2 regions of the Streptomyces sp. NPDC087300 genome follow, and region 1 is predicted to be linked to the other one. Evidence: riboswitches for the same ligand, from Rfam matches in the RefSeq annotation. Region 1 holds a riboswitch; the other holds the start of a gene.
What was found. A riboswitch is a leader RNA that binds a small molecule or an ion and turns the genes downstream of it on or off. The one in region 1 is predicted to bind glycine.
Positions count from the first base shown of each region.

Region 2: it holds a riboswitch for glycine, as region 1 does, so the genes downstream of both, gcvT (glycine cleavage system aminomethyltransferase GcvT) here and gcvP (aminomethyl-transferring glycine dehydrogenase) in region 1, are expected to answer to the same signal.

Region 1 covers NZ_JBIUYI010000001.1:1,355,726-1,366,761, forward strand. Annotated here, with positions in the region: gene ACIO9J_RS05565 (DUF5999 family protein) at 204-410, shown strand; gene gcvP (aminomethyl-transferring glycine dehydrogenase) at 514-3,402, opposite strand; glycine riboswitch at 3,595-3,693, opposite strand; gene ACIO9J_RS05575 (PRC-barrel domain-containing protein) at 3,838-4,215, shown strand; gene ACIO9J_RS05580 (DNA polymerase IV) at 4,300-5,772, opposite strand; gene ACIO9J_RS05585 (MerR family transcriptional regulator) at 5,911-6,528, opposite strand; gene ACIO9J_RS05590 (bifunctional nuclease family protein) at 6,699-7,172, opposite strand; gene ACIO9J_RS05595 (MerR family transcriptional regulator) at 7,248-7,991, opposite strand; gene ACIO9J_RS05600 (FHA domain-containing protein) at 8,034-8,567, opposite strand; gene ACIO9J_RS05605 (DUF881 domain-containing protein) at 9,079-9,906, opposite strand; gene ACIO9J_RS05610 (small basic family protein) at 9,912-10,244, opposite strand; gene ACIO9J_RS05615 (DUF881 domain-containing protein) at 10,241-11,036, opposite strand, start outside.
Region 2 covers NZ_JBIUYI010000002.1:889,609-900,644, forward strand. Annotated here, with positions in the region: gene ACIO9J_RS09555 (hypothetical protein) at 9-134, opposite strand; gene ACIO9J_RS09560 (winged helix-turn-helix domain-containing protein) at 365-1,003, shown strand; gene ACIO9J_RS09565 (alpha/beta hydrolase) at 1,125-2,684, shown strand; gene ACIO9J_RS09570 (L-serine ammonia-lyase) at 2,706-4,076, opposite strand; gene glyA (serine hydroxymethyltransferase) at 4,247-5,509, opposite strand; gene gcvH (glycine cleavage system protein GcvH) at 5,533-5,910, opposite strand; gene gcvT (glycine cleavage system aminomethyltransferase GcvT) at 6,011-7,144, opposite strand; glycine riboswitch at 7,294-7,409, opposite strand; gene ACIO9J_RS09590 (AAA family ATPase) at 7,540-8,229, shown strand; gene ACIO9J_RS09595 (enhanced serine sensitivity protein SseB) at 8,294-9,073, shown strand; gene ACIO9J_RS09600 (enhanced serine sensitivity protein SseB C-terminal domain-containing protein) at 9,193-10,005, shown strand; gene ACIO9J_RS09605 (ABC transporter permease) at 10,414-11,036, shown strand, end outside.

The sequences.
Region 1 (11,036 bases):
AGAGACAGGGGAGTTGAGCTGAACCGTCCGGGCGGGTGATACGTCCTTAAGCAGTAGGAGCCGCTGCGGCAAAATCCCTGCGGATTGACGCTCGTAGGGCAACACTGGGATCGGACCGACTACAACGGGGGGCGGTTATGAACACCGCATCGAGCCACAGGACAGACGTCACAGCCATCTCATCGCAGCGAAAGAACCCTTCCATGTGCCAGCACCAACCACCGTGCCCGACAGCCGACTCCGCCGACCGGGAAGCCGCGCTCCTCATGGCGAGCCACCCGGAGCAGGGCTGGAGCCTGCTGTGCAACGGCGTCCTGCTCTTCGAGGACACCGGTGAGCTGCTGCCGGACGGCCAGATCATCGCCCCGCACCGACCGCTGGGCACCGACCAGATCATGACGGCCGCCTGAGCGCCGCCGGCACATCCGCACGGAAGAACGAACGAGGGGCCGGCCCGGAGAGACTTCTCCGAACCGGCCCCGACGCATGCCCGCACCGAGCGGGCCGCGCGCATCAGTCCTCGTACGCATCCAGCGGCGGGCAGGAGCAGACCAGGTTCCGGTCGCCGTACGCCTGGTCGATGCGGCGCACCGGCGGCCAGTACTTGTCCGACGCGACGACACCGGCGGGGAAGACGGCCTCCTCACGGCTGTAGGCGTGCTCCCACGCACCGCCCAGGGCGGCCGCGGTGTGCGGCGCGTTCCGCAGCGGGTTGTCGTCCGCGGCCCACTCGCCCGAACCGACCTTCTCGATCTCCGCGCGGATCGCGATCATCGCCTCGCAGAACCGGTCGATCTCGACCAGGTCCTCGCTCTCCGTCGGCTCGATCATCAGCGTCCCCGCGACCGGGAACGACATGGTCGGCGCGTGGAAGCCGTAGTCGATGAGCCGCTTGGCGATGTCGTCGACGCTGACGCCGGTCGCCTTGCTCAGCGGCCGCAGATCGATGATGCACTCGTGCGCCACCAGACCGCCGGGACCGGTGTAGAGCACCGGGAAGTGCGGCTCCAGGCGCTTGGCGATGTAGTTGGCGGAGAGCACCGCGACCTGGGTGGCGCGCTTGAGTCCCTCGCCGCCCATCAGACGCACGTACGACCAGGAGATCGGCAGGATTCCGGCCGAGCCCCACGGCGCTGCGGAGATCGGACCCACCCCGGTCTCGGGACCGGCGGCGGGCTGCAGCGGGTGGTTGGGCAGGTACGGCGCCAGGTGCTCGCGCACACCGACGGGACCGACACCGGGACCGCCGCCGCCGTGCGGGATGCAGAAGGTCTTGTGCAGGTTCAGGTGCGAGACGTCGCCGCCGAAGTGGCCCGGCTTGGCGAGGCCCACCAGCGCGTTGAGGTTGGCGCCGTCGACGTACACCTGACCGCCGGCCTCGTGCACCGACGCGCAGATGTCGGCGACGTGCTCCTCGAAGACGCCGTGCGTCGACGGGTAGGTGATCATCAGCACGGACAGCTCGTCGCGGTGCTTCTCGATCTTGGCGCGCAGGTCCTCGACGTCGATCTCGCCGTCGTCGGCGGTCTTGACGACGACGACCTTCATCCCCGCCATCACGGCGCTCGCGGCGTTCGTGCCGTGCGCGGAGGACGGGATGAGGCAGACGGTGCGCTGCTCGTCGCCGTTGGCACGGTGGTAGCCGCGCACGGCGAGCAGGCCCGCGAGCTCACCCTGCGACCCGGCGTTGGGCTGGAGCGAGACCTTGTCGTAGCCGGTGACCTCGGCGAGCCGCTCCTCCAGCTCACGGATGAGCGTGAGGTAGCCCTGCGCCTGCTGGGCGGGCGCGAAGGGGTGCAGCTGCCCGAACTCGGGCCAGGTGACCGGCTCCATCTCGGTGGTCGCGTTGAGCTTCATGGTGCAGGAGCCCAGCGGGATCATGCCGCGGTCCAGCGCGTAGTCACGGTCGGCCAGCTTGCGCAGGTAGCGCAGCATCGACGTCTCGGAGCGGTGCTGGTGGAAGACCGGGTGCGCCAGGTAGTCGTCACCGCGCAGCAGGGCCTCGGGCAGCGTGTCCGCGGCCTCGGCGTCCAGCGCGTCGATGTCGGCGTCGACCCCGAAGGCGCCCCACACGGCGGTCAGTTGCTTGCGCGTGGTCGTCTCGTCGCAGGCGATGGAGACGTGGTCGGCGTCGATCTGGTGGATGTTCACGCCACCCTCGCGGGCGGCGGAGACGTGCGCCTCGGCCTTGCCCGCGACGCGCACGGTCAGCGTGTCGAAGTACGCGCCGTGCACGACCTCGACGCCCCCCGCGGTGAGCCCGGCGGCGAGCAGCGTCGCGTACCGGTGGGTGCGCCGCGCGATCGACTTGAGGCCCTCGGGTCCGTGGTACACGGCGTACATTCCGGCCATGACCGCGAGCAGCACCTGAGCGGTACAGATGTTGCTGGTGGCCTTCTCACGGCGGATGTGCTGCTCACGGGTCTGGAGCGCGAGGCGGTACGCCTTGTTGCCGTCGGCGTCGACGGAGACGCCGACGAGCCGGCCCGGCAGGCTGCGCGCGAACTTCTCGCGCACCGCCATGTAACCGGCGTGCGGTCCGCCGAAGCCCATCGGCACACCGAAGCGCTGCGTCGTACCGACGGCGATGTCGGCGCCGAGCTCACCGGGCGAGGTGAGCAGCGTGAGCGCGAGCAGATCGGCGGCGACCGTGACGACCGCGCCGAGCTCGTGCGCCTGGTCGATCAGCGGCTTGATGTCCCGTACGACACCGGAGGCGCCCGGGTACTGGACGAGCACGCCCACCACACCGCGCTCGGCGACCTCGGCGGGTACGCCCTCGCTCAGATCGGCGACGACGACCTCGACACCGGTCGGCTCGGCGCGGGTCCGGATGACGGCGACGGTCTGCGGCAGCGTGTCGGCGTCGATGACGAACACGCCGTTCTTCACCTTGCCCATGCGCCGCGAGAGGGCCATCGCCTCGGCGGCGGCCGTGCCCTCGTCCAGGAGCGAGGCGCCCGAGGTGGGCAGCCCCGTCAGCTCGGCGACCATGGTCTGGAAGTTGAGCAGCGCCTCGAGCCGGCCCTGCGAGATCTCGGGCTGGTACGGCGTGTAGGCGGTGTACCAGGCGGGGTTCTCCATCACGTTCCGCAGGATGACCGGCGGGGTGAAGGTCCCGTAGTAGCCGAGCCCGATCATGGAATCGAGGACCTGGTTGCGGTCGGCGAGCGAACGCAGTTCGGCGAGCACCTCGGCCTCGGTGCGCGCACCGGGCAGGTTCAGCGCTTCGGCGTTCTTGATCACATCCGGCACCGCGGCGGCCGTCAGCTCGTCGAGCGAGCCGTACCCGACCTGGGCGAGCATCTTGGCCCGCGCTTCCGCATCGGGCCCGATGTGCCGCTGCTCGAAGGGGATGCCCTGCTCGAGCTCGGAGAGCGGGATGCGATTGGTGGCAGTCATGGCGGAGGCCTCCTGGTCTGCACGACCTGCGAGGGGTACCACGGCGCGGGTACCCGGACGGCCTCCCCCTCTGTCATCTCAACCTGAGAGCTTCACAGGCCCGCCCGGTCCAGCGGCAGATCTGCTTTCACCGTCGGTGAGGAAGGGTCCCGAACGTGCCCGCCCGACGCCCGCCCTGCTTTCCAGAGTGACCTCGTCCGTGCGGTACGGGTGCCTGAGAGATTCCGGGGAGGATTTGCTCCTTCGGCGCCTCCGGAATCGTCCTCCGGAGAGCTCTCCCGCACGGGGTCAGCAGCCAGGCGCCAGCCTACCAGCGAGGACCACGGCCGTTCGTTCGAGTGGCCGCCTGCCCCGAAGTGCTCTTTCGTAGTGAGTACGAACGATTAAAGATGAGTTGCGCCCATATTCGATTCCCCTCGACCAGCTGGAGGGCCCGTGCAGACCGACATCGATCCGCGGAACCTGATCGGCCGCAAGGCGTTCGACCGGAACGGGGCGAAGATCGGCACGATCGACGAGGTGTACCTCGACGACGCGACCGGCGTCCCGGAGTGGGCGGCCATACGCACCGGCCTCTTCAGCCGCGACGCCTTCGTCCCCCTGGAACCGAGCGAGCTGATCGGCGACGGGACCCTGCACATCCCCTTCGACCGCGCCCTGATCAAGGACGCCCCCGACTTCGGCGTGGGCCGCCACCTCTCCCCCGAGCAGGAACTCCAGCTCTACCACCACTACGGCCTGGACACCACGCTCCCGCAGTCGCCCCCGCCCGACCAGGACTTCGGCCAGATCGCCGGCTCAGAAGCGTCCTGACCCACGGCACACCGCCCTTGGGTCCCGACCGACACGCGCCACACACCCGCCTGCTTGCCCGCCTCCCCGATCGACGCCAGCGCCTCACTCCTGCCCCGGCGCCACGGGCGCCACCCGCGCCCCCTCCCGCTCGGCCCACCCGCTGGGCACCCCCACGCCCACCAACGGCAAGGGCTCCGCGAGCTCAAGATCCAGGTCGTCGGTCCTGAACGTCCGCACCCGCCCCGGCTCGGACCCGGGCGTCTCGAAGCGCACCGTCACCCGCCCCAGGCCGCTCCCCTGCACCCAGCCGTGCCCGTACTCGGCGTGCCGCACATCGTGCCCGGCCGCCCACCGCCGCTCGGCCGGCGCCGGCCCCACCGCCTCCTCGACCGCCTCCGCTTCCGGCTCACCCGCGCCGCTCTCGTCCGCCCCCGCCGAGACCTCCGCGCCGACCACCACTCCCGCCTCAGCCGCGGCTTCGACCTCGGCCGCCACCGCTTCCGCCTGTGCCTGCGCGAACAGGTCCTCCTGCGTGTAGTCGGCCAGCCCCGTGACCCCCACACCCAGCAGCCGTACCCCGCCCGTGGTGTCCACCGACTCCAGAAGGCGCGCCGCGGCCTCCCGCACCACCCCGGGATCGTCCGTGGGCCCCCGCAGCGTCTCGGACCGCGTCAGCGTCGAGAAGTCGAACCTGCGCACCTTCAGCACGATGGTCCGCCCCGAGTGCCCCGCCGCCCGCAGGCGCTGCACACACCGCTCGGCGAGCCGCGCGACCTCCGTACGGACCCGCACCCGGTCATGGATGTCCACGTCGTAGGTGTCCTCGACGCTGACCGACTTGGTGTCCCGCTCCGCCACCACGGGCCGCTCGTCCTGCGCGAGCGCCATCGCGTACAGCGAGCCCCCGTGCGCCTTCCCGAGCAGCCGTACGAGCTCGTCCTCGCCTGCCTCCGCGATCTCCTCGACCGTCGTGATCCCGCCCCGCCGCAGATGGTCCCCGGTGGCGGGACCCACCCCGGGCAACGTACGCACCGACATGGGCCCCAGCAGGGCCCGCTCCGTCCCCGGTGCTATCAGCCGCAGCCCGTCCGGCTTGGCCTCCTCCGAGGCGATCTTCGCGAGCATCTTGGAGACCGCGAGGCCCACCGACCCGGTCAGCCCGGTCACCGCCCTGATGTCCGACCGCAGCCGCTCCCCGACGGCCCTGGCCGACGCCTCGTCATCGGCGACGCCGCCCGCCTCCAGGTCCACGAACGCCTCGTCCAGGCTGAGCGGCTCCACCAGCGGCGACAGCTCCCGCAGCAACCCCATCACCTGCTCGCTGACCTCCCGGTACAGCCCGAAGCGCGGCACGAGGTACGCCGCGTTCGGCGCGAGCCTGCGCGCCTGCCCCATCGGCATCGCCGAGTGCACCCCGAACCGCCGCGCCTCGTACGACGCGGTGGCCACCACGCCACGCGGCCCGAGTCCGCCCACGACCACGGCTTTCCCGCGCAGGCTCGGCTTCGCGGCCTGCTCCGCGGACGCGTAGAAGGCATCCATGTCCAGATGCAGAATCGTCGGCGCGCTTCTCACACCCTCGATGCTGCCCTACGCCACTGACAACGCCGCCCCGCGCCATGCGAAGCGGCGCTGGAGCGGCGTTGATGCCGACGGGGCCGAGGAAAGCTCCGAAGGGGACCGGGAAGAACCACGGAAGCCCTGTCGAAGCCCTCAGACGGCCCTGTTGCGGCGTCTGGCGAGCTCGTCGGCGGGATTGTGCCCGACCAGCGTCTCCCCGGTGTCGATGCGCTCGCCGTGCAACTGGGACAGCGCGGACTCGACGTCGCGCCAGACGACACCCACGGCGATCCCGAAGACGCCCTGACCCCCCTGGAGCAGATCGTGGACCTCACTGGGCGACGTGCACTCGTACACCGTCGCCCCGTCGCTCATCAGCGTCATCCGCTCCAGGTCACGGAACCCGCGCTCGCGCAGGTGCTGGACCGTGGTGCGGATGTTCTGCAGCGACACCCCGGTGTCGAGGAACCGCTTCACGATCTTCAGGACGACGACGTCCCTGAAGCTGTAGAGCCGCTGGGTACCCGACCCGCCCGCGGCCCGCACACTGGGCTCGACCAGGCCCGTACGGGCCCAGTAGTCGAGCTGTCGGTACGTGATCCCCGCGGCCGCACACGCGGTGGGACCGCGATACCCGATCTGCTCGGAATTCTCGAACGTCGCGTCCCCGCTCCCCTGGACCGCCATGGGCCGTTTCGGAGAGTGATCGGCCGCGCTGCCGTGAAACGGGTACGGACCGCCCACCGCCGTACCGTCGCCGCTGCTTCTCACGCCGACCTCCGTCCTTGACCTGCCTTCTCGACGGTAGGCAGTCACCAGGGGCTCGTCAACGATCGCCACACTAGGCACGCCGAGTGATAATCACCCTGAGAGTGGTTTCCCGTGACTCACCGCCGGGAAAGGCTAGCCGAATGGTCCGGCGCGGGCCGCCCGGAGGCGGCTCACTGGCTGTTGGTACCGAAGTCCTCGGGCGAGATCTGGTCGAGGAACTCGCGGAACTTCTCCACCTCGTCCTCCTGCTCGTCCGGGATCGCGATGCCCGCGTCGTCGAGGACACCGTCACTTCCGTAGATCGGCGTCCCGGTGCGCAGCGCGAGCGCTATGGCGTCGGACGGCCGGGCGCTCACCTCGACCCCGCTCGCGAAGACCAGCTCCGCGTAGAAGACCCCTTCGCGGAGGTCGGTGATGCGCACTTCGGAGAGCTCCTGGCCCACCGCCTCCAGCACGTCCTTGAACAGGTCGTGGGTCAGCGGCCGTGCGGGTGCCATGCCCTGCTGAGCGAAGGCGATCGCGGTCGCCTCCCCCGGTCCGATCCAGATGGGGAGGTAGCGGTCGCCTCCCACTTCACGCAGGAGCACGATCGGTTGGTTGGAGGGCATTTCGACCCGGACACCTACGACGTCGAGCTCGTTCACACAGCAACCCTAGGACGTGGCTGGCAGGTTTGGGTAGTCGGGCACCCGCCGAGTAACGGCGGGGCACCCATCGGATCAGGGCAGTCTGACCCCGAGCGCGGTCTGCACCAGCGCCGAGTGCAGCTTCCCCGTGAGACCCGCCAGCTCTTTGGTACGGGCCTCGGCGTGGGCCCTGGTCTGCGGATTACGGTGCCGCCGCAGCGGCGCGACGATCTGGTCGACGAGCCCGGCCTCCCGCTCGGCGGCGGCCTTCATGGCGCGAAGGTGCCGCGGCTCGATTCCGAACCTGCCGAGCTCGACCACGAGCGTGGCGACCGTGACCGCCTCGGCGTCGTAGCCGCCGTCGGGCAGCGGAGCGAGGAGACCGTACGTCTCCCACTCCGCGAGCTGCCCCTCGTCGATCTCGACGACGGCCAGCAGCTCGTCCCGCCCCACACGGGCGGCGGTCGGCCCTTCGAAGTCGTCCTGGCCCTCGGTGTCACCGGCGTCCCGCTGCCGCCCCAGAGAGGGCAGCGGGGCCCGCTCACCGCGCTCCAGGGCGTCGAGGTACTCACGGATGACCTTGAGCGGCAGATAGTGGTCCCGCTGTATCCGCAGCACGTGAGCGAGGCGCTCGACGTCCTCCGGGCTGAACTTCCGGTAGCCCGAAGGCGTGCGCTCCGGCTCGATGAGGCCCTCGGACTCCAAGAACCTGATCTTGGAGATGGTGACCTCGGGAAACTCGTCCCGCAGCTCGTTCAGCACGGTACCGATGCTCATCAGCCGACGGTCCGCGGCGGCGGTGCCGTGACCGGCACCGCCCCTCGGTGTTTGCAGCATGGACCTTCCCTGGGGGTCCCCCCGGACGGATCCGGGAGAGGATCAGATGCCCCGCTGGCTCGCGTAGAAGACCAGTCGGTACTTACCGATCTGGACCTCATCGCCGTTGGACAGCGCGACGGAGTCGATCCGCTCCCGGTTGACGTACGTGCCGTTCAGACTGCCCACGTCGGCGACGGTGAAGGAACCGTCCTGGACGCGACGGAACTCCACGTGGCGACGCGACACCGTCACGTCGTCGAGGAAGATGTCGCTCTGCGGGTGACGTCCCGCCGTGGTCAGATCACCGTCGAGCAGGAAACGGCTGCCCGAGTTCGGACCGCGGCGCACCACGAGGAGCGCCGAGCCCAGCGGCAGCGCGTCGACGGCGGCCTGAGCCTCCGGAGAGAGCGCGGGCGAGGGGTTCTGCCCGGTCACCTCCGCGTCGTAGGCCTCCAGGCCCGAGATGGAGATCGTCGAGGTCGTCTCGGACGCCCGCTCGGGCGTGGCCCCAGCCCGCAGCGGAGCGCCGCAGTTGGAGCAGAACCGGCTCGCTTCCGCATTCCGGTTCCCGCACCTCGTACACACCAGGGCCATGGACGGATCCTCCTGCCGCGGCTGCCCCGCGGGGGCATTCGTTGCGTACGGATCGGGGGCGAACCCTCCACCCGTACTTGAGGTTGACGGTTCTCCGAAACCTATGCGGCCGGGACCGGCAGGGTCAACAGACGACGCGCCCTGTCCGCCCGAAATGTCACCACCTGGACCAGCGACCTGATCGCGGAACATGGGGCGCTCGCCGCCCTGGTCCTCGCCATCTCCATGGCGCGGGGCACGGTGCCGGGCAGTGGCGGGATTGCCGCTGTCCTCACGTGCGCTCTTGCCGAACAACTTCGCAAACAACTTCACGGGCGATTCCCCTTGACCGAAACAGACCCGCCCGTGGGGCAGGACGAACCCTGATTGCACACACCGCTATTCATCGGTGAACCGGACATCCTCACAACGTCCGTATCCACCAAACAGTTTCCACCACGCACCACCCCTTCGGTGCGCCGACCCCCCGCAACCTCATGCCCTTGACCGGCGGCCCCCATGCGCCCCCGCCTCACTGGGAGGACGACCGAGCGTAGTCAGGCTGCTTCGCAGGTCGCAAGGCGTCCACGACGATCTTCTCCGAGCGGGTCACGCCGACCGTGGCCTGCTCCTTCTCCAGAGTCTGCACCACACCTCCCGGGATGTTCAGCGCAGGTTCCAGATCCTGCGGCTTGCCGATCACCTTGAAGAGGTACGGTGCGCCGACCTTGTGCCCGTCCACCCGCACACCGCCGCCGCTCGCGTCGGAGAAATGGGTGTTGGCCACCACGCGTACGTCATTGATCTGGATGGCCTCGGCGCCAGCGGCGCGCAGCTCCTGAATCGCGTCGAGCAGCATGTCCGCCTCGATCGCCCCCTTCTCGTCCTTGATGGAGAGCGTGATGCCGGGCCCCTGGGCCGCCACCGTGCCGGCCAGGATGCCGAGTTGCCGTTCTCGCTCGACCGTCTGCTTGCGGGCCTCTTCCGCCTGGTCCGAGCTGTTCTCCAGCCCGGTCCGCTGCTCCTCGAGGCGCCGCTTCTCCTCTTCCAGACGCTGAGTTCGGTCATCCAGTTCATCGAGAATGCGTACGAGATCTTCTTGCCGTGCGCCGCGCAGCGCACTGCTGTCGTTGTTGGACCGCACCTGGATGGCCAGGCCGAGGCCCAGCACGAACAGGAGCAGGGCCACGATGAGTTGAGGCCGCGTCACCCGCGGGGGCCACAGCCCCTGTGCCAGCCGCTGCCGGCCGGTGAGCCGCGGCGGCCCCTGCTCCGGCGGCGCGGGTGTCTCGGGCTCGTTGGGGACCTCGGCGGGGAGCTCCCTGCGCCGGTTGTAGCCGGGCGTCTCGTCAGCGCTCATCGGCGTCACGCCCTGAAGACGTGCCGGCGGATCGCGGCCGCGTTGGAGAAGATCCGGATGCCGAGGACCACGACGACGCCGGTGGACAGCTGGGCGCCGACGCCCAACTTGTCGCCCAGGAACACGATCAGGGCGGCCACCACCACGTTCGACAGGAACGACACCACGAAGACCTTGTCGTCGAAGATGCCGTCGAGCATCGCGCGCAGACCTCCGAACACGGCATCGAGCGCCGCGACCACGGCGATCGGAAGGTACGGCTCGACCACCGCCGGAACCTCGGGCCGAACCAACAATCCGGCCACGACTCCCACGACGAGGCCCAGTACGGCGATCACGATGTGCCCTTTCCTGCTTTCGGCTCTGCTGTACGTACGGTCACACTCGGCGCGGCCGGCAACCGGAGCTCGTCCGACACGGAAATGCTGGTCCGGATGCCGAAGTTCTCCTGCAGAGCGTGCAGATACTGACCGTCGCGGCTGTTCTGGAACCGGGTGCTCAAGCGCTTCCCGTCCCCCACCGCGAGCACCGTATACGGCGGCACCAGCGGCCTGTTGTCGACCAGTATCGCGTCACCCGCGGCCCTGATCGCCGACAGCGCGGTGAGCCGCTGGTCATTGATGGAGATCGCCTCGGCGCCGGACTCCCACAGGCCGTTGACGACCCGCTGCATGTCGCGGTCGCGGACCCGCCCGGTGTCGGAGAAACCGGCGCTCTCGCGCGGCCCGCCGCCACCCTGGTCCGCTTCCTTCTTGTCGTCCACGACGAGCTTCACACCGGGCCCCTCGACCTCCGTGGCACCGGAGAGGAGACCCACCAACTCGCCCTTGCTGCCGCCGTGCTTCTTCAGCGCGGCGCGCTGCCGCTCGCCCACGTCGTCGCGGAGCTCGTCCACGTCGTCCTCGAGCTTGTCGGCCCCGGCCGTCGCGTCCTCGACGCGGTCGATGAGCTCCTCACGCTCCTTGGCGATCACCGGCGCCGCTATCCGCGCCTGTGCGGCCCCCACCGTGACCACCAGGGCGGCGAGCACCAGACCGGCCGCGAGCCCGAGTTTGGCCCGCAGAGGACGCGGCACACCGCTGTCCCCCTTGGCCTTCTTCCGGGCCGCCGCCTCCGCGTACCCCTCGTCG
Region 2 (11,036 bases), on a different contig from region 1:
CCCGGCGCCTATCGCCCCGTCCGGTTCCGGTGGCTGCCGACGGGCCCGTCCGCGTCCGCGTCGTACGAGAAGGGCGACACGTCGTACGCGTACGAGAGGGAGAACAGGCTCCGGATGCCGTCGGGCAGGCCCATGTGCGTTCCTCGGTCGGGGGCGGGTGCGGCTTCCGGAGCCCGGAAGGGGGCCGGGCTCCGGATGGATGCGCATACATCCGGGCTGAGCATGCCAAACGTGCGGGGGTTCGGGCATCCGTAGAACTACGCAATCGGCTACGCAACCGTCGCGCGCCTACGGAGCCGTCGACCGCCTGCGCAACCGTCGACCCGCCGCCCCCTCCGAGATCGCTATCGTGGGCGCCGTGCGAGTGCTCCTGGTCGAGGACGACGACGGTCTGCGGTTCGCGGTGGCCGCCGCCCTGCGTGCCGCCGGGTTCGACGTCGACGAGAGCGCGGATCTGCCCGCCGCCGACGAGGCGTCGTTCGTCACCGCGTACGACTGCGCGGTCTTCGACCGGACGCTGCCCGCCGGGGACGCGGCCGCCCACGTGGCGCGGCTGCGGCGCGCGGGGCGGACCGTCCCCGTGCTCTTCCTCGCCGACGGGGGTGCCTCGGCCGCCGGCGACGATCCGCTGGTCAGACCGTTCGCGCTGCCCGAACTCGTGGCCCGTGTGCGGAGTCTGTGCCGAGGGGCGCGGCAGGCGGGCCCCGCCGTGTACCGCGTCGGCGACGTGCGGATCGACATCGCCGGGCGGCAGGTCCACAGGGGCGGACCGCCGATCGACCTGAGCGGCCGTGAGTTCGCCGTCCTTGAGCTCCTCGCGGCCCGCCCCGGCCAGGTCGTGCCGCGCGCCGACATCGTCGCGAGCTGCTGGGACGGGGCGCCGGAGCCGCGCTCCAACGTCCTGGAGGTGCTCGTCTCCCAACTGCGCCGCAAGCTCGGGACCCCGCAGCTGATCCGCACCGTGCGCGGCATCGGCTACCGGCTCGCCGCCGACCCGGCCTGAACCGGCCCACCGTACGTACGGGCCCCGCCCGCCCCCGGACGCGGACCGGCGACCCCTTGATCCATCCCCCGCACGGTCGGTGCATGCTGGCAGCTGCCCCGCACCGATCCTGGGAGACCCGTTGAACCGCCGCGCTCTCGCCCTGCCCCTGGCCGCCTGTCTGGCCGCCGCGTCACTCGCGGGCTGCGGTGCCACGGCCGACGCGGGGGACCGGGCGAGCGATCCCGCCCGGCGGGCCGCGCTCAAGCCGTTCTACGGCCAGACGCTGAAGTGGACCGACTGCGGGCGAGGCGAAGGGGACACACCAGCCTTGCGGTGTGCGCGGCTCACCGTGCCCCGTGACTACGGCCACCCCGAGAACGGCGGGACCTTCAGCCTGCCGGTGGCGAAGGCGGCGACCGCGGGACCGGACGAACGCCTCGGCTCGCTCGTGTACAACCCCGGCGGGCCCGGCGCCTCCGGCGTGAGCGACCTGCGGTCGGACGGCGGCGAGGCGTTCGGCGCCGAGGTGCGCGCCCGCTTCGACATCGTCTCCTTCGACCCGAGGGGCGTGGGCGGCAGCCGTCCCGCGGTGCGGTGCGCCGAGTCCGAGGGGGACGACGAGGGGGCGCCCGAGCCGATCACCCCCGCCACCGCGAAGGACCGCGCCCGCGCGTTCGCCGCCGCCCGCGCCGAGGCGGCCGGGTGCGTGCGGGCGAGCGGCGGCCTGCTGCGGCAGGTCGGCACGGCCGACGCGGCCCGTGACCTGGACGTCCTGCGCGCGGCCCTGGGCGACAAGAAGCTGACCTACCTGGGCTGGTCGTACGGCACGAGCCTCGGCACCGCGTACGCCGAACAGTTCCCGCACCGCGTCCGCGCGCTGGTCCTGGACGGCGCGATCGACCCGTCCCTGGACTGGCGTGAGCGCGCGGTGAGTCAGGGCACCGGCTTCCGTCGGGCCGTGGACGACTACGCGGAGCGGTGCGCCGACGTCGCGGGCGACAGCTGCCCCGGCGCGAGCCCGGCGGGGATCTCCGAGCTGATCGAGGGCCTGTACGAGGAGGCGGCGCGTGAGCCGCTGCCGGTCGACGACGAGGAGCTGTACGACGTCGACGCCAGGACGCTGCTCGACGTCGTCACGGGCGCGATGTACGCCCCGGAGGACGACTGGGAGGACCTCTCCGAGGCGCTCGGCGCGGCGGCCGACGGCGACGGCACGCGGCTCGCGGAGCTGGCGCGGGGGGAGGAACCGGCCACCGCGTCCGGCAGGCGGGCCCGCGGCGCGGCGCCCGAGAACGACGACGAGGCGATCGTCGCCGTGAGCTGCCTCGACACCCCGCACCCGCGCGCCGCCGCCGACTACTGGAAGGCCCTCGGCCCCGCCGAGCGGGCCGCGGGCGTCTACGGCACGTCCAGCGTCGTCGACGAGCTGACCTGCGCCGACTGGCCGCCCGCGACCGGACGCCCGCACCGGGTCAGCGCCGAGGGCGTGCCGCCGGTCCTGGTGGTGGGCACCACGGGCGATCCGGCCACGCCCTACGAGGAGGCGAAGAGCCTGGCCGGGCAGTTCCCCGGCGGGATGCTCCTGACGTACGAGGGCGTGGGCCACACCGCGTACGGCCGCGCCGGGGCCTGCGTGACCGACGCCGTCGACGACTACCTCATCGACCTGGAGCCGGTCCGCTCCGGAGCCACCTGCTGACGCCCGCGCGGGGGCGCCGCCTCAGCACTCGATGATGTTGACCGCGAGCCCGCCCCGCGCCGTCTCCTTGTACTTGACGCTCATGTCCGCGCCGGTCTCCTTCATGGTCTTGATGACCTTGTCGAGGGAGACCTTGTGGGAGCCGTCGCCGCGCATCGCCATCTTCGCGGCGGTGACGGCCTTGACCGCCGCCATGCCGTTGCGCTCGATGCACGGGATCTGGACGAGGCCGCCGACCGGGTCGCAGGTCAGGCCCAGGTTGTGCTCCATGCCGATCTCGGCGGCGTTCTCCACCTGCTCCGGGGAGCCGCCGAGCACCTCGGCGAGCGCGCCAGCCGCCATCGAGCAGGCGGAGCCGACCTCGCCCTGGCAGCCGACCTCGGCGCCGGAGATCGAGGCGTTCTCCTTGAAGAGCATGCCGATCGCGCCGGCCGCGAGCAGGAAGCGGACCACGCCGTCCTCGTCGGCGCCGGGCACGAAGTTCATGTAGTAGTGCAGGACGGCGGGGATGATGCCCGCGGCGCCGTTCGTGGGGGCGGTGACCACGCGGCCGCCCGCCGCGTTCTCCTCGTTCACGGCCATCGCGTAGAGCGTGATCCACTCCATGGCGCGGGCCTGCGGGTCGCCCTCGGCGCGCAGCTGGCGGGCCGAGTTGGCCGCGCGGCGACGGACCTTCAGGCCGCCGGGCAGGATGCCCTCGCGGGACATGCCGCGGGACACGCACGCCTGCATGACGCCCCAGATGTCCAGGAGCCCCGCCCGGATCTCCTCCTCGGTGCGCCACGCCTTCTCGTTCTCCAGCATCAGCGAGGAGATGGAGAGGCCGGTCTCCTCGGCGAGGCGGAGCAGCTCGTCGCCGGTGCGGAAGGGGTGCTTGAGGACGGTGTCGTCGGGGACGATCGGGTTCTCGCCCGCCACGGCGTCCTCGTCCACCACGAAGCCGCCGCCCACGGAGTAGTACGTCTTCTCCAGGACGAGCGCGCCGTCGTGCCCGTACGCGAAGATCGTCATGCCGTTGGCGTGGTACGGCAGCGCCTTGCGGCGGTGCAGGACCAGGTCCGCGTCGAAGTCGAAGGCGATGTCGTGCATGCCGAGCACGTTGAGCCGCCCGGTGGACTTGATCTCCTCGACGCGGTCGTCGGCCGACTCCACGTTCACCGTGCGCGGCGACTCGCCCTCCAGGCCGAGCAGGACCGCCTTCGGCGTGCCGTGGCCGTGCCCCGTCGCGCCGAGCGAGCCGTAGAGCTCGGCCCGTATCGCGGTGGTGTGGGCCATCAGGCCCTCGTTCTTGAGGCGGCTCGCGAACATGCGGGCGGCGCGCATCGGACCGACCGTGTGGGAGCTGGACGGGCCGATGCCGATCGAGAACAGGTCGAAGACCGAGATGGCCACGGGAAACTCCAATGGTGGTTGGTAGACGCCGTTGTCTGCCGGGGTGATGCAGAAGTACAAGGCGGTGCAGGAAGTGCGCGGGACGTGGTGCGGGGCACCCAGCTCACTGTTCACTGTCCAGTGTGCGGGGTGCCCCGATGTTTCGTACGTACGAACAAAAGCGTACGAAACTACTTCAGGCCGGGGTACAGCGGGTGCTTGTCGGCCAGAGCGGTCACGCGGGCCTTGAGGGACTCCGCGTCGAAGCCCGGCTTGAGGGCCTCGGCGATGACGTCGGCGACCTCGCGGAAGTCGTCGGCGCCGAAGCCGCGGGTGGCCAGCGCGGGCGTGCCGATCCGCAGGCCCGAGGTGACCATCGGGGGGCGCGGGTCGTTCGGGACGGCGTTGCGGTTGACCGTGATGCCGACCTCGTGGAGGCGGTCCTCGGCCTGCTGGCCGTCGAGCTCGGAGTCGCGCAGGTCGACCAGGACCAGGTGCACGTCCGTGCCGCCGGACGCCACGCCGACACCGACGGCCTTCGCGTCGTCCTGCACCAGGCGCTCGGCCAGGATGCGGGCGCCGTCCAGGGTGCGCTGCTGGCGCTCCTTGAACTCCTCGGAGGCCGCGACCTTGAAGGAGACGGCCTTCGCGGCGATCACGTGCTCCAGGGGGCCGCCCTGGAAGCCGGGGAAGACCGCGGAGTTCAGCTTCTTCGCGAAGTCCTTGTTGCGCGCCAGGATGATGCCGCCGCGCGGGCCGCCGAGGGTCTTGTGCGTGGTGGAGGTGACCACGTCCGCGTACGGCACCGGGTTGGGGTGCAGTCCCGCGGCGACGAGCCCGGCGAAGTGCGCCATGTCGACCCACAGCTTCGCACCGACCTCGTCGGCGATCCTGCGGAACTCGGCGAAGTCGAGCTGGCGCGGGTAGGCGGACCAGCCCGCGATGATCACCTGGGGGCTGTTCTCCTTGGCCAGGCGCTCGACCTCGGCCATGTCGACCAGGCCGGCCTCGTCCACGTGGTACGCGACCACGTTGAACTGCTTGCCGGAGAAGTTCAGGCGCATGCCGTGGGTGAGGTGGCCGCCGTGCGCCAGGTCCAGGCCGAGGATCGTGTCGCCGGGCTGGGCGATCGCGAAGAGGGCGGCCTGGTTGGCGGAGGCGCCCGAGTGCGGCTGGACGTTGGCGTACTCCGCGCCGAACAGGTCCTTGACCCGGTCGATCGCGATCTGCTCGGCGACGTCCACGTGCTCGCAGCCGCCGTAGTAGCGGCGGCCGGGGTAGCCCTCGGCGTACTTGTTGGTGAGGACGGTCCCCTGGGCCTCCATGACGGCGACCGGAGCGAAGTTCTCCGAGGCGATCATTTCCAGGGTGGACTGCTGGCGGTGGAGCTCGGCGTCGACGGCGGCGGCGACGTCCGGGTCCAGCTCGTGGAGGGGGGTGTTGAGAAGCGACATCACACGATCCCTATCGGTATGGGTCAGCCGGCGGTGAATGCGGTGTACTCGTCGGCGGACATCAGGTCGTCCGGCTCGCCCGAGATACGTACCTTGAACAGCCAACCGCCCTCGAAGGGGGCGGAGTTGACCAGCGACGGGTCCTCGACGACGTCCTGGTTGGCGGCGACGATCTCGCCGGTCACCGGGGCGTAGAGGTCGCTGACCGACTTGGTCGACTCCAGCTCGCCGCAGGACTCGCCCGCGGTCACCGTGTCACCGACCTCGGGGAGCTGGGCGAAGACGACGTCACCGAGCGCGTTGGCCGCGTGCTCCGTGATGCCGACGATCGCCACGCCGTCCTCGGTGGCCGACAGCCACTCGTGCTCCTTGCTGTAACGCAGCTGCTGGGGGTTGCTCATGACCTGAATTCTCCTGTACGCGGGGGAGTGCTGATGAACGGGTGGGCCGAGTGCGGCACGCGGCGGGGCGGACGCGGTGTCCGGCGCCGGTGGGCGGGCGCTACTTCTGGCGCTTGTAGAACGGCAGCGCCACGACCTCGTAGGGCTCGTGCGTGCCGCGGATGTCGACACCGACGCCCGGCGTGCCCGGCTCCGCGTGCGCCGCGTCGACGTACGCGATGGCGAGCGGCTTGCCCAGCGTGGGCGAGGGGGCACCCGAGGTGACCTCGCCGATGACCTTGCCCTCGGCGACCACGGAGAACCCGGCGCGCGGCACCCGGCGGCCCTCGGCGATCAGGCCCACCAGCTTGCGCGGCGGCGCGGCCTCGGCGCGCTCGGCGGCGGCCGCCAGGGCCGCGCGTCCCACGAAGGTGTCGGACTGGGAGGTCTTCTCGAACTTGACGACCCGGCCGAGACCGGCGTCGAACGGCGTCAGCGCGGCGGTCAGCTCGTGCCCGTACAGCGGCATGCCCGCCTCCAGGCGCAGCGTGTCACGGCAGGAGAGCCCGGCGGGGACCAGGCCGACCGGCGCGCCCGCCTCAAGCAGCGCGCCCCACAGCTTCTCCGCGTCGCCGGGCGAGACGAAGAGCTCGAAGCCGTCCTCGCCGGTGTAGCCCGTGCGGGCGATCAGTGCGGGCACGCCCGCGACGGTGCCGGGCAGGCCCGCGTAGTACTTCAGGCCGTCCAGGTCGGCGTCCGTGAGGGACTTCAGGATGCCGGAGGACTCGGGGCCCTGGACGGCGAGCAGCGCGTAGGCGTCGCGGTCGTCGCGGACCTCGGCGTCGAAGCCGTCCGCGCGGGCGGTCAGCGCGTCCAGCACGACCTGCGCGTTGGAGGCGTTGGCGACGACCATGTACTCGGGGGCCTCGGCCGCGCCGAGCCGGTAGACGATCAGGTCGTCCAGGATGCCGCCGTCCTCGGCGACGATCATCGTGTAGCGGGCGCGGCCGACGCCGACCGAGCCGATGTTGCCGACCAGCGCGTAGTTGAGGAAGTCGACGGCCTCGGGCCCGGTGACCGTGATCTCGCCCATGTGGGACAGGTCGAAGAGGCCGGCCTTGGTGCGTACGGCGTTGTGCTCCTCGCGCTCGCTGGCGTAGCGCAGCGGCATGTCCCAGCCCGCGAAGTCGGTCATGGTCGCACCGAGCGCACGATGCACGGCATCGAGTGAGGTCAGACGGGGGGCAGTGCTCATGAAGGGAACTCCCAGGGCATGACGGGCGAGGTCGATCCTCCCCATCTGTCATCGGAACCTGAGAGGTTCGCCGGAAGCGCCCCGAAGAGGGGGACGTCCGGCTTGCACCTTGGGTGGGACCGCACGGGCGGTCCGCTTTTCAGATGTGCCTCGCCCGCGCGGTACGGGGCCTGAGAGATTCAAGGGAGGGACTTGCTCCTTCGGCGCCCCGGTGCGTCGTCCGTAGTCGTACGACGGCTGCCGGGAACTCTCCCGCGCGGATTCAAACGGCCGGTATGGAGTTGGCGGGCACATCATTGCACGCGACCCTGTCGAGGGGGAGCCGTGGCCCGGGAATCCTCTTGTGCCGCATTACCTTCTCTTTACACTTGCCGGGGAAGCAGTACGTGACCGCTATGGGGAGGCCGATCACGGTGCGCAGCAAGGCCAGTGTCTACGCCACGACCACGGGGGTGGCGCTGCCGGGGCAGGCCACCGCCCCGGCCAGGGAGAGCTGTGTCCCGCTCCCCGCCGCCGTCGTCAGGGACCTCAGGCGGCGAGCCGGTCACAGCCCGCACCGGCTCACCTTCGCCGCGGGCGACCTGGTCGTCGTCTCGGGGCTGCCCGGCGGCGGCAAGTCCACGCTGATGCGGCAGGCGGTCGGCGGCCCGCGCATCGACTCCCAGGACACCCGTGACCGCTGGGCCCGCCGCATGCCGCGGCGGCTGCCCTACGCGGTCTACCGCCCGCTGGTCCGCCTCGCGCACTACGCGGGCCTGCGCCGGGTCCTTCGCGCGGGCGAGAGCGTCGTCGTGCACGACTGCGGCACCCAGGCGTGGGTGCGCCGCTGGCTGGCCCGCGAGGCCGCGCGGCGCGGCGCGACCCTGCACCTGCTGCTGCTCGACGTGCCCGCGGGCACGGCCCTCGAAGGCCAGCGGGCGCGCGGCCGCGGCGTCTCCCGGTACGCCTTCGCCCGGCACCGCAGAACGGTGGCCCGGCTGGTCGGCGCCGCCGAGCGCGGCCACCTGCCGGGCGGCTGCGGCTCCGCGGTGCTCCTGGACCGGCGGGCCGCGGGCGTGCTGCGGGGGATCACCTTCGAGGGCTGACCGGCCGCCGGGGGCGTTAGGGTTCGAGCCGCAGGCAGAGCGGTCGCGAGCAGGGGTTGGACAGATGGACTTTCCGGCGCAGGCACACGCCCATCCGTACGGCGGATGGCCGGGCAACGAACTGGAGGAGGTGCTCGCCGCCTCCCTCGGCGCCGGCGCCTCCGCGGGCGGACGCATCGTCGAGGTGCTCGGGCGCAGCCCGATCTGGATCCCGCTGCCGAACGGCGGAGGGCCCGAGAACGGCACGCTCGACCTGCCGACCCTGGAGATCGAAGGCCAGGCGTACGTGCCCGTCTTCAGCTCCGAGCAGCAGTTCCGGCAGGCGCTCGGCGAGGCGGCGGACCGGATGGGCCACACCGTGGCGCCCGCCGTGGAGTTCGCGCGCGGGCTGCCCCCGCAGCTGGGCATCGCCCTGAACCCGGACGGCACCGTCGGCGTCCCGCTGCCGCCCGAGGCCGTCGCCGAGCTCTGCCGCGCAGGCCGCACCCCGCTGGACGGGCCCACGAGCGGCGGGCGGGTACGTCTGTACGAGCCGGACTGGCAGCACGATCCGGTGGACTTCCTGGCCGCGGCGGGCCGCGAGTTCGAGGCGACGGGCGTGGTGCTCACCGCGCGCCGCTGCCTGGCCGACGTCGAGACGGACGACCCGACCCTGTTCATCGGCGTCGAGCTGTCCACCTGGGAGGGCGGCGCCCGCGACCTGCCGATGGAGGCCCTCGGCCGGGCGCTCGGCCAGGTGCCCGCGCCGTGGCCGGTGAACCTCGTACTGCTCGACGTGGCACAGGACCCGGTGGGCGACTGGCTGCGCGAGCGGGTCCGGCCCTTTTATCACCGCGCGGCCTGAGGCCGCGTACGTCAAGTCCGCGCCGGGATCGCCGCTTAAGCTGGTTCCATGTCCCGGCCGGGACTCAGTGGTGCCCGGCGGCGGGGTGCGTCGGATTCGTCATGAAGGGGCGGTTACGGGTGAGTGCGTCGGGCACGGCCGCGGGCGATGGGGTCTCCCCTGGACGAGCTGGTTCGAGCCTCGGGGGACAGGTCGAGCAGGCGCTGCGCCAGGTGACGCCGGGGCGCTACGACGCCTATGAGGCACTGCTCCGCGCACTCGCCGCGGACCAGGTGTGGATGCTGCTCTGGCACGGCCAGTCCGGCTCCCCCGACGCCCAGTACGGGAACATGGAGATCGACGGGCTCGGTTACGCACCGTGTGTGACGTCCGCCCAGGAGCTCTCCGCGAGTGGCTGGAACCGCAGCTATGAAGTGGTGCGCGGCATCGACGTCTCGCGCACCCTCTATCCCGATCACTACGGCCTCTGGCTCAACCCGCACGCGCCGGGCGGCGGCGTCGGCATCCCCTGGCTGGATCTGCGCCGTATCGCGTCGGGCCTCGACCTGCTGCCCGCGGGACCGCTCAGGCTGACCGAGCCGAGCATCGAAATCCCCCAGTTCTACGCCCTGTTGACGCAGAACGCGCACCGCACTCCGGTGGTCCGCTCGCTGCGCAGGGCCTGGGTGCAGCCCGCGCTCGGTGCGCCATATCTGGCCATCGGCCTCGACGTGTACGACACGTCGCCGCCGTCGGTCGACGCGGTGCGGACGATGATGCAGCAGTCCATCGGGGCCGTCCCCGAGGGGCTGCCGGTGTCGACCGTCGCGATGTCCGACGAGGACGACCCGGTCGCGATGTGGCTGCGCGCCAACGCCCGGCCGTTCTACGACCGCGAGGCCCAGGCGGCCCCCGCCCCGGCCGGCGGCTACGGCTACCCCGCGCAGTACTGAGCCGGCAGCCGCACCGCCGTACGCGACACCCCTAGCGCCCCCTCGCGCCCCCCTCGCGACACCCCCGACGGGCGCACATCACCCTGCGCGACCCCGCACCGCGGTACTGAGCAGCGATAACGGGCGTGATGTCCGTTCTGATGCGGGTGGGGCCCTATGGGCTCCTGTGGCGCCTTGCACCCCAACTGCCCCGTGTTCGACCCTCGTTCACCGGCGTCCGCATAACGGAACACCTCGATCAGCATCACGTTTGCGCATCCTTTCCCCTTCAAGACTGGTAACAGATCGCGACGGGGATGAAGACTCCCGCTCCAAGGGGCCTTCGCCCCTGTGTACGACGGACTGATCACGTCGCTACAGCGGCAAGTGCGGGCCGGTCACCACCGGTTGAGAGGGGTCCCTGCCACGATGACGGCACCATTGCATGACACACCTGCGGACGCGGACCCGACCGAGGACGTCGCTCCCGCAGTTGATGCAGGGGTGAAGAAGGTCGAGGGTCGGTCCCTCAAGCAGATCGCCTGGAACCGCCTGAAGCGGGACAAGGTCGCCCTGGCCGGCGGCATCACGGTGCTGGTCCTGGTGCTTGTCGCCATCTTCGCGCCCCTGATCGTGAGCCTGCTGGGGCATCCGCCCAACGACTTCCACCAGGACAAGCTCGACGAGCTGACCAACCTGCCCAAGGGCGCGCTCGGCGGAGTGAGCAGCGACTTCCTCTTCGGCGTCGAGCCCAACAAGGGCCGTGACGTCTTCAGTCGCATCGTCTACGGCGCGCGGATCTCGCTCCTCGTGGCGTTCCTCGCGGCCATCGTCGCCGTCGCCCTCGGCACCCTCTTCGGGATCATCGCGGGCTACTTCGGCGGCTGGGTCGACGCGCTGATCAGCCGAGTGATGGACGTGCTGCTCTCCTTCCCGCAGCTGCTCTTCATCATCTCCCTGGTCTCCGTCCTGCCGGACGACCTGCTCGGCCTGACCGGCACGAGCGTGCGCGTCGCGATCCTCGTCATGGTCATCGGCTTCTTCGGCTGGCC